3 regions of the Devosia sp. SL43 genome follow, and region 3 is predicted to be linked to each of the others. Evidence: predicted binding sites of a transcription regulator. Region 3 holds the regulator's gene; each other region holds the start of a gene.

Region 1 (5,763 bases), 1.7 Mb from region 3:
CACCTTCGTGCGCAGCGCCAAACGGCTCAGCTATCCCATTGGCAAACGCACCAGATTCACTGAAGGGCTCGCCGGACAGGCCCATCACATCGGAACCCAACATCTTGGCGCCAGGCTCGAAAATGCCACCGCGACGATCGCCAAGGCACTGGCCATCAGGCCCGGCGAGAAGGTCACCCGCATTGATGGCGTATCCTCCGCCGATGGTCGCCCGATCTCCCGCGCCACCACCTGGCTGCCCTATCGTCGCTTTCCCGATATCGGCGAGCGGATCGAGCAGTTGCACCGCATGACGGCGGTGTTTTCCAGTTACGGCATAGACGACTATTCCCGGGCCTCAACCCGCATCTCGGCCCGCCATGCAGACGTAGAGGAAACCAAACTACTGGGCCTGGCGCCGGGTGCGATTCTGCTGGTGTCCGAGGCTGTGGACGTGGATTCGGAAGGCAATCCAATATCTTACGCGCTAAGCCGCTTTCCGGCGGAGCGGATGGAGTTGGTGGTTTAGGTCTAAGCCCGAACGCCCATCCGCGCCGCATCTCCCAGCAGCCGCACGAACTGCGTCCCTGCGGCCTCCAGCGCTCCCGAATTGTCGATCTTCACGGTCCTCGCCGGCAGCTTGTCGCCGACCCGGCGGTCCAGCCGGCCCTGGATCGACTCCGCTGTCTCACGGCCGCGGTTTGACAGGCGCCGCTCAATCACATCGCGTTCCGCCGTCACGAGCACGACAACCGCATCTGGATAGCGCTCGACCAGCGCCGGGATCACCGCGCGCGACAGGTTGGCCACCACCACCCGGCCTGCTTTTAGGTCGTCCTCGAGCCCTATCGGCAACCCGTAGCGCAAGCCATGCGCGTCCCAGTTCAGCGCAAAGGCCCCGTCCTGCTCGGCGGCGGCAAAGCTCGCCACATCCATGCTGTCATGGTCCTCACTGCCGCCATCGGCCTGCCGTGTCACCACGCGACGGACGAAGGTCACCCTACCGCTGGCCTCCAGCCGCTCGCGGGCAAAGCCGATCAGACTGTCCTTGCCGACGCCACTGGGTCCGACGACAGCGACAAAGGTTCCGCTCATATGACCCGCTGCCCCTCGCGCCAGACCGTCAGCACGATCGGAATGCCGTCTTCGACGCGCAGATGCACGAAGTCCGCCCGCTTGCCGACGGCAATCTCGCCGCGGTCATGGAACCCACCTGCTTCGGCCGGTCGCTTGGTCACCATCTGAACGGCCTTGGGCAGGCCAACACCTTCGACAGTCTCGGCCAGGCAGAATGCCGACTGCAGCATCGAGAAGGGAATGTAGTCCGAAGATAGAATATCGAGCAGGTCATGCTCGGCCAGCTTGCGCGCCGAGATATTGCCCGAATGCGAACCGCCGCGAACGACGTTCGGTCCGCCCATCAGGATAGCCATGCCCGCCTGGCGCGACGCCTTGGCGGCTTCGAGCGTGGTGGGGAACTCGGCGATGTGCATGCCCAAGGCCTCGCCCTCTTCGACATGCTCGCGCGTGGCGTCATCGTGGCTGGCCAGCACGATGCCCTTGGCGTTGCACATCTCGGCAATGGCCCGGCGCGTGGGGCCGGCATAGGCCTGCGACTGCTCGTTGCGGCGACGCACGAAGGCGTCGAAATCCGCGTCGCTCATCTTCTTCTTGCCCTGATAATAGGCGCGGCAGGCGTCCATGCTGGTGAATTGTCGCTGGCCGGGCGCATGGTCCATCAGCGAAGCCAGTCGCACCGCCGGATCGTCCTTGAAGAATTCGAAGGCCTCCATGCAATCGGGTGAGGACACTTCACAGCGCAGATGAATGTGATGCTCCGCCCGCAGCCGCCCGGCGCGCATGCCGGCCGCAATGGCGTCGGCCAGGATGCGCATATCCGGCGTGCCCATATCGGTGTCTTCATCGAGACCGACACGGATGGCGTCTAGCACCGTGGTGATGCCCGAGGCGGCAATCTGCGCGTCGTGCGCCTGCACCGCGGCCACCGGGTTCCACCGTACCCGCGGCCGCGGTGCGTAGTGAGTTTCGAGGTGGTCGGTGTGCAGCTCGACGAGGCCCGGAATCAAGTAATCCCCCTCGAGATCGATACCGGTCCGGCTGGGCGTGCCGATATCGGTGACCACCCCGCCATCCACGCGCACTGAACCCTCCAGCACCTCGTTGGCCAGCACGATCCGGGCATTGGTAAGGACGAGTTCACCGAGGGCGATGGTGTTCATGAGCGGACGATTTCCTGCGCTGCTTCTGATCTATCTGCACGCCTGCGCTAACCGAAGTTGATGACAGTTTGGCGACCGCAATGTGGTCATCCAGACGTCACGCAACTGTCGGTTAATGGTCACGGCTCTGCAAGGCAAACGTCAAACAGCGCCACTAGAAGTCCGGCCGCCCCTAGGCATTCCCTATCGGAGACAGGCCCAAATGAACCGCACCACGCTGCTTACCGCAGCCTCCACCATCGCCGTGCTCGCGCTGGCAACTCCCGCCATGGCCCAGACCAAGTTCGAGTTCTGGTATGGCCTGTCCGGCGATCTGAGCGATCGCATCCAGGACATGTGCAAGGACTTCAACGCGTCGCAGGCCGACTATGAAATCGTCTGTGTCAGCCAGGACAACTACGACGCCAACCTGCAGAACACCATCGCGGCCTACCGCGCCAACAAGCAGCCGACCATCACCCAGATCTTCGACGCCGGCACGCTCGACCTGATGCTGTCCAAGGCCTATGTGCCGGTCAAGACCGTGATGGCCGACGCCGGCCTCGACGTGGACTTCGGCGACTATTTCGCCGGCATCGCGTCATACTATTCGACCTCGACCGGCGAACTGCTGTCGATGCCGTTCAACTCTTCGACGGCGATGATCTATTACAACACCGACGCACTGGCCAAGGTCGGCTTCGAAGGCATTCCGTCCACCTGGACTGAAGTCGAGGACGTCGCCCGCAAGATGAAGGCCGCCGGCTATGAATGCCCGGTCGCCTTCGATCCGGCCGGCGTCTGGCAGTGGTACGAGCAGTTCTCGGCCATTCACAACCAGCCCATCGCTACCAAGGGCAACGGCTTCGGCGGCCTCGACGCTGAAATGGCCGCCAGCCAGGGCCTGTTCGTCGACCAGCTGACCTGGATCAAGGCCATGTATGACGAGGGCCTGTTCGTCCATAAGTCCAAGGATGTCGGCCAGAACGACCTCGACGCTTTCGCTGCCGGTGATTGCCAGATTTTCTCGGGCTCGGTTGCCGGCCACGGCACCGTCACTGCCAAGGCTATCGAAGGCCTCAACTGGCAGGTTGCCATGCTGCCGATGCGTGAAGGCGTCGAGCGCACCAACAGCCTCGTCGGTGGCGCTTCGCTGTGGACCCTCCAGGGCAAGACCGAAGAAGAATACAAGGGCGCCGCAGCCTTCTACGCCTTCATCTCCACCCCCAAGCAGGCCGAATGGTGGTCGACCGTTACCGGTTATATCCCGGTCACCAATTCGGGCTTCGAGGCCATGAAGGCCAACGGCTTCTACAACGAAGCGCCGTATGCCGGTCGTGAACTGGCCATCGAGAGCCTGACCGCCACCCCGCCGACCGAGAACACCCGCGGCATCCGCCTGGGCAACTACGCCTCGATCCGCGCGGAAATGGTCAAGACCATCCAGGACGTGCTGTTCAACAACGCCGATCCCAAGCAGGCGCTGACCGACTTCGACGCCAAGGGCAATGACATCCTCCGTCGCTTCGAAGCCACCTATGCCGGCGCTTCGCTGCTGTAGTTCCTGACTCTCCTGGCACGGGCGGCAATCAGCCGTCCGTGCCTTCCTTCTTCAGCGATCCACGGAGGCGGCCATGGAACGACGCGCCTACTACAAGAACAAGACCCTGCCCTGGCTGTTGATCGCTCCGCAGCTGATACTTGTCCTCGTGTTCTTCTACTGGCCGACCACGCAGGCCCTGTTCTGGGCGTTTACGCTCGAACAACCCTGGGGCGGCGGCAATAGCTGGGTCTGGTTCGACAATTTCCTCGCGATCTTCCGCGACCGTGAATACTGGTCGACGGTGTTGCGCAGCGGTTTCTACGCCGTCGTGGTGACCGCCATTTCGATGGCCGTAGCGCTCACTTTGGCCGCTTTCGTTGATCGCGCGCTCAAGGGCACCAAGCTCTTCCAGTCGGTTTTCGTCTGGCCCTATGCCATTGCCGCGCCGGCCGCTGGCGTCGCCTTCCGCTTCATCTTCGCGCCGGAATCGGGGCTGGTCGGCTCGATCAACGAGATCTGGCCCGGTGTGTGGAACCCGGCAATCAACGGCGTGCATGCTTTGGCGATGATCATCATCTGCCATGCCTGGCTCGGCATCGGCTACAACTTCATCTTCTTCCTGGCCGCCCTGCAGATGATCCCGCGTTCCATCTCGGAAGCCGGTGCCATGGACGGCGCCCGCCCGGTGCAACGCCTGTTCGACCTGCAACTGCCGCTGATCGCGCCGACCTTCTTCTTCCTGTTCATCATCAACCTGATCTCGAGCTTCACCGACAGCTTCGGGCTGATCGACACGATGACCGAGGGCGGGCCGGTCGGCTCCACCGAGGTGATGGTTTACAAGATCTATTTCGACGGCTTCAAAGGGCTCGATTATTCGGGTGCTGCGGCCCAGTCGATCGTCCTGATGATCCTCGTCATTGCGCTCACTTTCGTCCAGTTCAAATGGGTCGAAAAGCGCGTCCACTACAACTGAGGACCGGTCATGATCGAACGCTCCCCCATCTTCGATATCGTCACTTATGCAGTGATGATCCTCGGCCTCTTCGTCGTCATCATGCCGTTCTGGATCACCTTCGTGGCCGGGTCGCAGTCGCTGACCGAAGTTAGCCAGGTGCCAATCGTGCTCTGGCCATCGACCCATCTGTTTGAGAACCTGCAGGAAGCCTGGACCCGTGCCGATCTCGGCCCGAAAATGCTCAACAGCTTCATCGTCGCGGTCGGCGTTACGGTGGGCAAGATCACGCTGGCGGCGCTGTCGGCCTTCTCCATCGTGTTCTTCAACTACCGCGCCCGCATGGTCTGCTTCTGGATGATCTTCATCACCCTGATGCTGCCACTCGAAGTGCGCATCGTGCCGACTTACTCGATCGCCGCCAATGCCCTGCTGCCGTTCCAGTTCATTCTCGACAATCTAGGCATCACCTGGCTGATCCAGAGCCTGTCGGGCATTCAACTGTCGCTCGAATGGAACCTGCTCAACTCCTATCCGGGCCTCATCCTGCCGCTGGTCGCCACCGCCACCGGCACCTTCCTCTACCGCCAGTTCTTCATGACCATCCCCGACGAGCTGGTCGAAGCCTCCAAGATGGATGGCGCCGGGCCGATGCGCTTCTTCTTCGACGTGCTGATCCCGCTCAGCCGCACCAACATGTTGGCGCTCGCCACCATCCTCTTCGTGTCGAGCTGGAACCAGTATCTGTGGCCGCTGCTCATCACCACCGACCGCGCCAATTTTGGCACGGTGGTGATGCAGCTCAAGGCCCTCATTCCCGATCAGAACGGGTTGCCCGACTGGAACGTCACCATGGCGGGCGCCCTCATCATCATGCTGCCGCCGTTGCTGGTGGTTGCCTTCATGCAGCGCTGGTTCGTGCGCGGCCTAATTTCCCGAGACAAGTGAGACCGCCCATGTCCGCCATATCAATTTCCGGCGTCAAGAAGCGCTATCAGAAGACCGACGTCATTCACGGCGTCGACGTCGAGATCGAACAGGGCGAGTTCGTCGTCATCCTGGGCCCG
Region 2 (5,763 bases), 220 kb from region 3:
CATACCGGGCGTGAGTTGCCCCTCGGTGCTCAGCGAAAAGCCGCCGTTCAGCAGCGCCAGGAAGCCCGATACCTGTGTCGAACCAGCTTCGGTCACGGCGGCCGAGTTGAAGCGCACGCTATAGCGCTCGCCATTGTAGTTCCCGGTGCCCTGGAACTGAAACGGCCCGGCAAAGCTGGTGAGCTTGAGCTCGCCGTCGACATCGTCGGCCACGAAACTGTCGCCGCCACGACGGTCCAGCAGGCGGATTGTTGCATCGACAATGCTGGTTTCGCTCAGCACGACACCGCCGCCACTGCCCGACAGCGCGACGCCACTGCCGAAGAAGCCACTCTCGTCGATGTCGAAATCCACCACCGGCCCGCGCAGCACCAGGCGTGTGACGTTGTAGTTGTCCCGCAGGAAATCCATCAGCGAGAATTCGGCTTCGACACTGTCGACCGTCGCAGCCGGCTCTTCGGGCGAGCCCACGAGCACATCGGTGAAGCTCAGCCGGGGCTGTGGCAGCAGCGAGAATTCGATCTCGCCGCGAATGGTCACCGGCGTCCCGAGCACGCCCGTCGCCAATTGCTCCATGCGACCGCGATAGTCGCCCCAATGGACGAAACGCGGTGCGAGAAAGGCCCCGGCGAGTACGATAATCGCCAGCATGCCCACGATGATGTAGATGCGGTTCAGCACTGCGCGTTAGCCACCCGGATTCCAGCGGCAGAGTGTAGGCAAGAGCGGCCCCCGCGCAACCCCGCCATTGCCTTGAATACATGCGAGGTTTCGGGCGGAAAGGGCACGGCGCGGATCACGCTTTGGTCACCGGGCAAATAAGTAGCGGCCGAACCCGCAGGTCCGGCCGCCGCAATCACAGTCGAATTAGCCTACAGCGCGCCGATCGACCAGAAGAACGTCTCTCCCGAGCTGTCATCGGTGCCGTCATTGTCGGCGATGACATAGCCCGTGCCGGACGCGTCGATGGCGAAGCTTTCGACCTTGTCGACAACATAGCCGTTGTTGCTGGCCAGATCGGGGACCAGGTCACGTACCAGTTCCTTGGTCACGACGGGCAATTCACCGTCGAGCGCAGTAGGAACGAGTTCGGTCAGGGCGACGCGGTAGATCGCCTTGAGGCCAGCCTTGCCAGCAATCTGGTTGTCGCGCTCGACGATATAGGCGTAGTCGCCATGCACGGTGATTTCACTAAGGCCAACCCAGCCACCTTCCGGCGCAGCTTCGAGCGGGTAGCGCACCGCGCCCCATTCTTCGCTTTCGGTGTTGTAGGCGAGCAGTTTCACCGAGCCCTTGTCGTCATCGCCCCACTCACGCTGCATCGCAACCCAGAGCGTGTCGCCAACCTTGGCGACGCCTTCGGCGCCGAAACGCTTCTGGCCAGCCAGCAGATCGACCGGGAAGCCGACTTCATCCTCGATCTCGCCATCGGCATTCACATGGATGAGGGCGTGCGGCACCAGCTTGTCGCTGTCGCCCTCATTGGCGAGCCAGAAGCCGCCTTCGCCGTCGAGGGTAATGCCTTCGAGGTCGAGCTTCTGTGCGGTCGCGCCGTCACGGGTGATGATGGTCTTCTTGACGATGCGCGCCGGCTTGGCCGTCGCGTCGATTTCGTAGATCGCCGGGGCGCCATTGAGCACGCTGTCGCTGACGGCGTAGAGAATGCCCGGCTTTTCGGCATCGCCAACGGCGCCCGAAATGGCGGCCCAGCCGATCGGATGGCCGTCTTCGCCAAGGTCGGAAATCAGCTGCGGATAAGCCAGTTCGGCCTCGGCCAGCTCATAGAGCATCACATGCGAACCGCCGAGGCCGTCTTCACGCAGGTCGACTTCGTTGGCCGTGGCGAGCAAGTTGCGCTCGGGGATGGCGACGAGGCCCTCCGGCGAAATGCCCGACGGCAGCGACTGCACATATTCCGGCTCAGCACCGGTGTCCTTGTAGACGGCGATCAGCGACGACCGCTCTTCCGCAATGAAGATGTACTGGTCGTCGCCAAAGGTCGCGACTTCGAGGCCTTCTGGTTCCACGCCCTTCTTGTTGCGGAAATCGGGATAGTGGCCCAGCTGGGCAGCGTTGACGTCAAGCGCATTGCCCGAATCGAACAGCACAGTGCCGTCCTTGCCGAAGATGGTGAAGCCACGCGAGCCGCCGTCGAGGTCGCCCTCGTTGGCGACGACCAGGCGGTCATTGTCGAGCCACTTGATGGCGTCGGGTTCGCGCGGCACGGCATCCTTGTCGGCCGAGAAATCGATAGTACCGTCATTCTTGGTATCGACGCCTGAAACGCCCACTTCGCCGGCGGAGAAGCCGCCGGTCACGGTGCCGGTCTTGGCATCGACGATGGCGATCCAGTTGTTTTCCTGCAGCGTCACGGCGATTTCGTCGGCATCGTTGAACGCGACGAATTCGGCTTCAGCATCATCACCGGCAATATCGGCGATGCCGGCAAGCTCGACCTTCTTGATTTCGGCCTCGGTCACGGCGCCGTCGGTCAGCGTCACGATCGTCAGGAAGCCGGTCGGGGCCTGCGGAATGGCACCATCGTTCACGTCTTCGTCGCGCTCGTTCTCGATCGCGATGGCGAGGATGGTGTTGTCCGCGTTGTGGGCTATCGAGTCGGGCTGGCCGCCCAGGTCGAACTCGCCGTCGATCGCCTTGGTCGCGATATCGACCACAACCAGCTTGCCCGACGGTTCGGTGAAGCTCTCGGACGTATTGACCGCTACATAGGCCTTGCCACCGATGACGGTGACCGAGGTCGGTTCGCCATCCATGTCGAGGAAGCCGCCGGCCTTGGGGGCCTTGGCGTCGGTGATATCGACAAAGCCGATGCCGCCTGCCGGGCTGTCCGAATAGATCAGCGTCATGCCGTCATCGGTCGCGGTGATGATCTCGGACGAGCTGACCTCCGCTTCCGGATTGTTCAGTTCCACCGGAAAGCTGGCGACGCGGTTGAAGACTTCGGCAGCTTGACCCGTGGCCGTGGTGGCCAGCAGGACAGCTGTGAGAGCGGCAAGACGCTTGTTGAAATGCATGAGGGAGCCCCATTGAAGAATGGGACTCGCATAAGGTTGGCGCACGACCTGTCGATGACATCGGCATGACGGTTTGGTGACAGGCAGCCGTCCTATACATCGGCCCTTGCCGACCCTATATTGCACCGTGAACAAAATAAGATTCGTCAATCCCGCTGCCCTCTCGTCCCTGCCCTGGCGACGCGGCGATGGAAAGGCCCTCGATGCCCGGTGAAGCCCACCCCCTGGACCGCCCGGCAGCGGGCTCCATAACCAGCCAGTTCGGCCGGAACCAGCAGGTGCCGGATTATCTGCGCGGCCTCAACGAGGAACAGCGCGATGCCGTGCTGAGCATCGATGGACCATTGCTGGTGCTGGCGGGCGCCGGCACGGGCAAGACGCGTGTGCTGACCACCCGCATTGCCCACATGATCAACACCAATCGCGCCTGGCCCTCGCAGATTCTCGCGGTGACCTTCACCAACAAGGCCGCCCGCGAGATGAAGGAGCGCATCGAACGGCTGGTTCCACGCCTCGATTCCATGCCCTGGATGGGCACCTTCCACTCCATCGGGGCCCGCATCCTGCGCGGTCATGCAGCACTTGTGGGCCTCACCAGCAGCTTCACCATTCTCGATACCGACGATCAGATCCGGCTGATCAAGCAGCTTCTCGAGGCCGAGAACATCGACGAGAAGCGCTGGCCCGCCAAACTCTTCGCCTCGATGATGGATGGCTGGAAGAACAAGGGCCTCTTGCCCAAGGATGTCTCCCCCGCCGATAGCGGCAGCTACGCCAATGGCAAGGGCGCCAAGCTCTATGCCGACTATCAGGCGCGGCTGAAGACCCTCAATGCCGCCGATTTCGGCGACCTGCTGCTCGAATGCATCCGCCTGTTCAAGGAAAATCCGGATGTACTGGCCGAATATCACCGCAAATTCAAATACATGCTGGTCGACGAATACCAGGACAGCAACGTCGCCCAGTATCTCTGGCTGCGCCTGCTAGCCCAGGGCAAGCCGGCCAGCGAAGCCAATATCTGCGTCGTCGGCGACGACGATCAGTCCATCTATGGCTGGCGCGGCGCCGAGGTCGACAACATCCTGCGCTTCGAAAAGGACTTTCCCGGAGCCAAGGTGATCAAGCTTGAGCGCAACTATCGCTCGACCTCCAACATCCTCAAGGCCGCCTCGACGCTCATCGCTTACAACGAAAGCCGCCTCGGCAAGACGCTGCACACCGATGTCGGCGAAAATGGCGAGCTGCTCTCGGTGACTTCCGTCTGGGATTCCGAGGAGGAAGCCCGCACCGTCGGTGACGAAATCGAGAACTACCAGCGCGCTGGCGAAGCCCTCAATTCCATGGCCATCCTGGTCCGTGCCTCCCACCAGATGCGCTCGTTCGAAGAGCGCTTCATCACCCTGGGGCTGAACTACCGCGTCATTGGCGGCCCGCGCTTCTACGAGCGCAAGGAAATCCGCGACGCCATCGCCTATCTCCGCACGGTCTCCAACCCAGCCGACGGCCTGAGCTTCGAGCGCATCGTCAATGTGCCCAAGCGCGGACTGGGCGATTCCACCATCCAGATCATCTACAACACCTCGCGCGCCGCCGGGGTGTCGCTGTTCGCCGCGACGCGCATGCTGCTCGAAACCGAGGAGCTCAAGCCCAAGCAGCGCACCACTTTGCGAGAGCTGGTCGGCCAGTTCGACAACTGGTCGGCGCGCCTCGACGGCATCTCGCATTGGGAACTGGCCGAGCAAATCCTCGACGAAAGCGGCTACACCGCCATGTGGCAGGCCGACAAATCGCCGGACTCGCCGGGGCGCCTGGAAAACCTCAAGGAACTGGTGCGTTCGATGGAAGAGTTCGAGACACTGGGCGGCTTCCTCGAACACATCTCGCTGGTCATGGACCGCGACACCGCCGAGGCCGACGACGCGGTGTCCATCATGACGCTGCATTCGGCCAAGGGGCTGGAATTCGACACCGTCTTCCTGCCCGGCTGGGAAGAAGGCCTGTTCCCCAGCCAACGCACCATGGACGAGTCAGGCCGCGCCGGCCTCGAAGAAGAACGCCGCCTCGCCTATGTCGGCATCACCCGCGCTCGCAAGCGCGCCCGGCTGTCGGTGGCGCAAAACCGCCGCATCAATGGCCTCTGGCAATCGGCCATCCCATCCCGGTTCCTCGACGAACTCCCGCCCGACGCCGTCGAAGTCAAGGATACCGGCTCATCCTATGGCGGCTACGGCTATGGCGGCGGCGCCACCAGCCGCTTCAATAAAGCCGACCCCTTCGAAAGCGTCTACGAAACCCCCGGCTGGCAACGCGCCCGCAACCAGCAGGCCAACCGCAAGGGCGGCGGCCCGCTCACCATCGACGGCGACCTCGTCGCCCGATCAGTCGACCTAGGCAACGACAGATCGGCATTCGGCAGAGGCGACCGCGTATTTCACCTCAAGTTCGGCTATGGCGCGATTGCCGATATCGAGGGGAATAAGTTGACCATCGACTTCGAGAAGGCCGGTCGGAAGAAGGTGCTGGAGAGCTTTGTTAAGAAGGGGTGACCTTGAAGCCTGAACTATTGGAACCGCTTAAGGGCGCCGATGACCCGAGCAGGTACTGGAGCCATGACAAGGACGGGGTAGTCGGTGACGGAAAGGCCATGTTGGTTCCTATCCTAACTTATCGATCGCCCGGTCCGGCAGACTTCCGCTTCTTAGGGACTGGCTTTTTTATCGCACCCGGA
Region 3 (5,763 bases):
GGCTGTTTCGGGCTGGGGGCCATCGGAGGGGCGTTTCTCAACGGGCGGGTCCGCGAGCGCTTCAGCAATGAAGTGATCGTCCGGGCAGCCTGCATCGGCTTTGCGGTGAGTTGCGTCGGGTTGGGCTTCAGCCGCGATCCGGTGCTCAGCCACTTCGTGCTGTTGCCGGCGGGCGCCTGCTGGGTGCTGTCGCTGTCGCTGTTCAATGTGTCGATCCAGCTGTCGTCGCCGCGCTGGGTCGTGGGGCGGGCGCTGTCGCTGTACCAGACGGCAACGTTTGGCGGCATGGCAGCGGGGAGCTGGGTCTGGGGCCTGAGCGCCGACGCCGTGGGGCCGGACTGGGCGCTGGCCATGGCCGGATGGGTGCTGCTGGCCTGCGCGGTGGTGGGACTGCGACTGCCGCTCGCACAGTTCGATCAGCGCGATCTCAACCCGCTCAATACGTTCAACGAGCCGGTGCTGAAGCTCGATCTGCGGCCGCGCAGCGGGCCGATCATGGTGATGATCGACTATGAGATCGCGCAGGAGGATATCCTCAAATTCCTGGCGCTGATGGCGGATCGGCGGCGCATCCGCATTCGCGACGGGGCGCGGCAATGGGGCCTGCTGCGCGATCTGGAACGGCCCGACATCTGGGTCGAGACCTACCATGTGCCGACCTGGGTGGACTATGTGCGGCACAATATGCGGCGGACCAAGGCGGACGCGGACAATATCGAGGCGCTGCGGGCCCTGCATCGCGGAGAGGGTCTGCCCAAGGTACACCGGATGATCGAGCGGCAGACGGTGCCGCTGGAGGACGACACGCCGCTGCGGGATATGCCGGAGGTTTGAACCTCAGCGCGGCCGCTGGGTGAGGGCCACGCCGCCCAGGATCAGCACGACGCCGAGGGCGCTGGCCCAGAGTGTTACCGGCGCGCCGCGCAGCAGGTCGAAGATGACGCCGAACACCATCTGGCCGCCGATGACCAGCAGGGCGGTGTTGATGGCGCCGATGCGGGCGATGAGCCAGCTGCCGGATGCCACGAATATGACGCCGACCGGGCCGCCGAGGAAGGCCCACCATGGGGTCTGCATGGCGCCCTCGGTGATCAGGCCGCCGATAACCAGACCCAGCACCGTGAGCAGGGCAAAGCCGACCAGGTGGTTCCAGAACGAGGCAATAAGCGGCGTGGTCGAGAGGGCCAGGCGGCCGTTGAGCTGGCGGCTGAGGCTGACCAGCACGCCGGCCAGCACCGCGTAAAAGACGAAGAGGATCATGCGCCGCTCCCCTGACCGAGAAGGATGATCAGTAGGCTCCCCAGCCCGATCAGGGCGATGGCGCCGATGTCTCGCAAATCCAGCCGGCGGCGCGGCAGGCCGAACAGGCCTAGCGTGTCGGCGGCGAGGCTGAAGGCGACCTGGCCGGCAAGGCCGAGGGCCAGCGTGCCGGCGACAGCCAGCGGGGAATTGACTGCCGTCGAGGTCAGCATGACGGTCACGGCGCCGGACAGGCCGCCGAGATAGGCCCAGAGTGGTGGTCGGTTGGCGGTGCCGGGCGCGACTTTGGAGCGCGTGCGCCAGAGCAGCGCCAACAGGACGATGGCAGCGAGGGTGCCGGTGCCGTGGGCGAGCCAGGAGGAGAACAGTGCTCCGCCGGTGCGGCCGGATTCGCCGTTGAGGAACACCATCAGGGTCAGCAAGCCGCCGCTGGCGAAGGCGGCGATGAGGTGGAGGGGCTGGGGCCGTGGGGTGGAGGCGGTGGACATGGGGACGACTCGGAGGGGATTGCTGGAGGACAATCGGCCAGTCGGGTGAGTGTGCCAAGACGCTATGTGGGACGGGGACGGGGGGAAGAAAGAATACCCCCACCTAGCCTCCCCCTGAAAAGGGGGAGGGACCGATTGAGTTTGCGGCACAATTGGAGGCTAGGCACCAGCCGGATTCCTCCCCCTTTTCAGGGGGAGGCTAGGTGGGGGTACTCTTGCTCAGGCGACCTGGGCGAAGCGTTCGTCGAAAGCGTAGCCGGCGCCGCGGACTGTGCGGATGGGGTCGCTCTCGCGGCCGCGGTTGATGGCGCGGCGGAGGCGGCCGATATGGACGTCGACGGTGCGCTCGTCGACATAGACGTCGTTGCCCCAGACGCCGTCGAGCAGTTGCTCGCGCGAATAAACGCGGCCGGGATGGCGCATCAGGTATTCGAGCAGGCGATATTCGGTGGGACCGAGATGGACGTCGCGGTTGGCGCGGCGGACGCGGTGGGTAGTGCGGTCGAGCTCGAGATCGCCGACCTTGAGGGCGGCGGTGACCAGGTTTGGATTGGCGCGGCGCAGCAAGGCGTGGATGCGGGCGATCAGCTCGGGAACGGAGAAGGGCTTGACGACATAGTCGTCGGCGCCGGTGGCGAGGCCGCGGACGCGTTCTTCTTCCTCGCCGCGGGCGGTGAGCATGATGATCGGCACGCGGGCGGTTTCATCGCGGGCGCGGAGGCGGCGGCAGAGTTCGATGCCGGAGATTTCGGGCAGCATCCAATCGAGCAGGATCAGGTCTGGCAGCTTGTCCTGGATGGCATGCTGGGCCTCGTCGCCGGTTTCCGCGGTGACGACGCGGAAACCCTCGGCTTCGAGGTTGTAGCGCAGCAGGATGGCGATATCGCCTTCGTCTTCGACGACGAGGATAGTGGCGGGCATGGAGTGGCTCCCGTCGGGGTGCGGGCCGGCTACGCCGACCGTTGTTTCATCTCCAGGTCATCCCCGCGAAAGCGGGGACCTCTGTTTAGAGGCAACGGAGGTTCCCGCTTTTCGCGGGAATGACCCGGTGGGTGTTGCGGCTGGCGTGCGTGACGTCAGGCCTTGATCTGGGTGCGGTGCAGTTCCTGCACGTCTGATGTCAGTTGCTTGCCGGTCTGCAGGTAGTAGGCACGCTCGGCGATGTTGGTGGCGTGGTCGCCGATACGTTCCAGGCTCTTGGCGCAGAACAGAAGGTGTGTGCAGGGCGTGATGTTGCGCGGGTCTTCCATCATGTAGGTGAGGAGTTCGCGGAACAGCGAGGTATGCATGGCGTCGACTTCGTCGTCGCGGTTGCAGACTTCAATGGCGCGAGCCGAGTCGCGGTTGGAATAGGCGTCGAGCGCTTCCTTGATCTGGCGCAGCACCAGGGCGGTCATGTTCTTGACGCCATTGTAGAAGGTGGGCTGCAGGCTCATGCCTTCGAGTTTGAGCGAGCGGCGGGCCAGCTGCTTGGCCATATCCCCGACGCGCTCCAGATCGGAGGCGACATGGATGGCGGTGACGATGGCGCGCAGGTCCGATGCCATGGGCTGGCGTCGGGCGATCATGGACACGGCCATGTCGTCGATCCTGCGCTGCATGTCGTCGATGCGCTGGTCGGCGATGATGGTGAGGTCGGCCAGCTCGCGGTCGAGCTTGAGCAGGCTCTTGGTGCCGTTCTCGATGGCGACTTCGACCTGGCCACCCATTTCGGCGATGGTCTGGGCGAGGGCGGTGAGTTCGTCGGAATAGGACTGAACGATGTGGTCGGTGCCGGTATTGGCCATAGTAGCTTCCTCTTCCCGGCCCTTAGCCGATACGGCCCATGATATAGTCCTGGGTCTGCTTGTGGACCGGGTTGGTGAAGATGTCTTCGGTGACGCCTTCCTCGATCAAATTGCCCAGGTGGAAGAAGGCCGTTTTCTGCGAAACGCGAGCGGCCTGCTGCATGGAGTGGGTGACGATGACGATGGTGTAGTTCTCGCGCAGTTCGTCGATCAGCTCTTCGATGATGGCGGTGGCGATGGGGTCGAGGGCAGAGCAAGGCTCGTCCATCAGGATGACTTCAGGGCCGACGGCGATGGCGCGGGCGATGCACAGACGCTGCTGCTGGCCGCCGGAAAGCCCGGTGCCGGGCTCGTTGAGGCGATCCTTGACCTCTTCGAACAAGCCCGCCTTGCGGAGCGAGGAGACGACAATCTCGTCCATGTCGGTCTTGGAGCGCGCAAGGCCATGAATCTTGGGGCCGTAGGCGACGTTTTCATAGATCGACTTGGGGAACGGATTGGGCTTCTGGAAGACCATGCCGATGCGGGCGCGCAGTTCGACCACGTCGAGCGCGGGATCGTAGATATCCTCGCCGTCGAGCTTGATCGTGCCGCCGACCTTGGCGCCTTCGATCGTGTCGTTCATGCGGTTGATGCAGCGCAGGAAGGTCGACTTGCCGCAGCCCGAGGGTCCGATGAAGGAGGTGACGGCGCGATCGGGAATGTCGATCGAAATGCCATGCAAGGCCTGCTTGGCGCCGTAATGCACGGTGACATCGCGGGCAGTCAGGCGAATCTGGCGTTCGAGCATGTCGGTCGGGTTCATTGCGGTGTTCACTGATTGCTGGGTCATTTTGATCTTGCCGGCGACCATATCCATTTGATGCTTCCTTTAGCTAGGCGCGCTTTTCGAGGCGCGAGCGCAGATAGATGGCGACGCCGTTGAGCAGGATCATCACGAGGAGGAGGACCATGATCGCGGCGGCGGTGCGCGGTTCGAAGAAATTGCGGTTTTCGTTGCCCTGCCAGAGATAGATCTGGACCGGCAGGGCGGTGGCCTGATCGAAAGGCGTAGCGGGCACGGCAGCGACGAAGGCCTTCATGCCGATCAGCAGCAGGGGAGCCGTTTCGCCGAGGGCGTGGGCGACGCCCAGGATGGTTGCGGTCAGGATCGACGGAAAGGTGACCGGCAGCACATGGTGGAACACCATCTGCGTCTTGGACGCACCCATGCCGAGCGCAGCCTGGCGCAAGGCCGGGGAGACGCCGAGCAGGGCGCCGCGGGTGGCGATGATGATGGTGGGCAGCGTCATCAGCGTCAGCACCAGGCCGCCGACGATCGGCGCCGAAATGGGCAGGTGCATGTAGTTGATGAAGGCAGCGGCGCCGAGCAGACCGAAGACGATGGAGGGCACTGCCGCCAGGTTGTTGATGTTGACCTCGATGAAGTCGGTGATGCGCGACTTTGGCGCGAATTCCTCGAGATAGATGGCCGAGGCCACCCCGATCGGCACGGCCAGGACGATCACCACCAGCATCATCCACAGCGTGCCGACCAAAGCGCCGAGCAGACCAGCGGAGGCCGGGGCCGAGCGGCTGTCGACGTTGGTGAAGATGGACCAGGCGAAGCCGTTGCTGATGGCGCCGCTGGCGACCATTTCGTCGATCAGCGCGCGGGCCGGGGCGGAGAGCTGCTGCTGGGTGTCGGGCAGCGAGCGGTCGATATTGCCCTTGATCCAGTTCTGCGCGTTGGCCGACGCGAGGACGTCGACCTCTACGGTCTTGCCGAGCAGGGATGGATCGGCGACGAACTGCTCGCGCACCTGATGGCGGGCATCGGTTTCGGCGATGGCCAGCAGGTCCTTGGTATCGATCTCGAAGCCGGCCGGCGCTGCGGCGCGCAGGCTCGCTTCGATGACCTTGTTCCAGTTCAGCATCGCCAGGTCACGCTGCCACTTGAGGTTGGCGGCCTGGAAATCGGCATCGGACTGGCCATCGGTACGAACCGGGGCAGGTTCGACACCAATGATCGCGGGATCGAAGGTGACCGACAGATGCAGGTTGGACTGCGTGAAGGCGGGAGCGCCCCGGCGGACGATATCGACAAACAGCAGGGCGACGAAGCCGAGCGCCACGATGATGGCGGCGAGGCCTAGGCCCTTGAAGACGTTCTCGGTAAGGTGACGCTTCCGTAGGCCGGCGCGGATCAGCTTGGTACGTTCGACTGAGGCCTGGTGGCCAGTGGAGAG

Evidence for each region. Region 3 encodes PhoB, which activates phosphate uptake and scavenging genes when phosphate is short. Its sites were predicted from a motif close to TGTCATNNANCTGTCAT; they were not measured.
Region 1: the regulator PhoB is predicted to act here: its motif matches at 2,280-2,296, upstream of IM737_RS18720 (alpha-D-ribose 1-methylphosphonate 5-triphosphate diphosphatase).
Region 2: the regulator PhoB is predicted to act here: its motif matches at 3,101-3,117, upstream of IM737_RS05600 (esterase-like activity of phytase family protein).

Annotation. Positions count from the first base shown of each region.
Region 1 is NZ_CP063401.1:3,828,279-3,834,041, reverse strand. It holds gene phnF (phosphonate metabolism transcriptional regulator PhnF) at 1-508, shown strand, start outside; gene phnN (phosphonate metabolism protein/1,5-bisphosphokinase (PRPP-forming) PhnN) at 511-1,074, opposite strand; gene IM737_RS18720 (alpha-D-ribose 1-methylphosphonate 5-triphosphate diphosphatase) at 1,071-2,219, opposite strand; gene IM737_RS18715 (extracellular solute-binding protein) at 2,422-3,759, shown strand; gene IM737_RS18710 (ABC transporter permease subunit) at 3,833-4,717, shown strand; gene IM737_RS18705 (ABC transporter permease subunit) at 4,727-5,644, shown strand; gene IM737_RS18700 (ABC transporter ATP-binding protein) at 5,653-5,763, shown strand, end outside.
Region 2 is NZ_CP063401.1:1,130,331-1,136,093, forward strand. It holds gene IM737_RS05595 (AsmA family protein) at 1-681, opposite strand, end outside; gene IM737_RS05600 (esterase-like activity of phytase family protein) at 873-3,035, opposite strand; gene IM737_RS05605 (ATP-dependent helicase) at 3,239-5,581, shown strand; gene IM737_RS05610 (S1 family peptidase) at 5,584-5,763, shown strand, end outside.
Region 3 is NZ_CP063401.1:1,347,579-1,353,341, reverse strand. It holds gene IM737_RS06685 (MFS transporter) at 1-834, shown strand, start outside; gene IM737_RS06680 (DMT family transporter) at 838-1,260, opposite strand; gene IM737_RS06675 (DMT family transporter) at 1,257-1,748, opposite strand; gene phoB (phosphate regulon transcriptional regulator PhoB) at 1,968-2,669, opposite strand; gene phoU (phosphate signaling complex protein PhoU) at 2,825-3,535, opposite strand; gene pstB (phosphate ABC transporter ATP-binding protein PstB) at 3,558-4,340, opposite strand; gene pstA (phosphate ABC transporter permease PstA) at 4,411-5,763, opposite strand, start outside.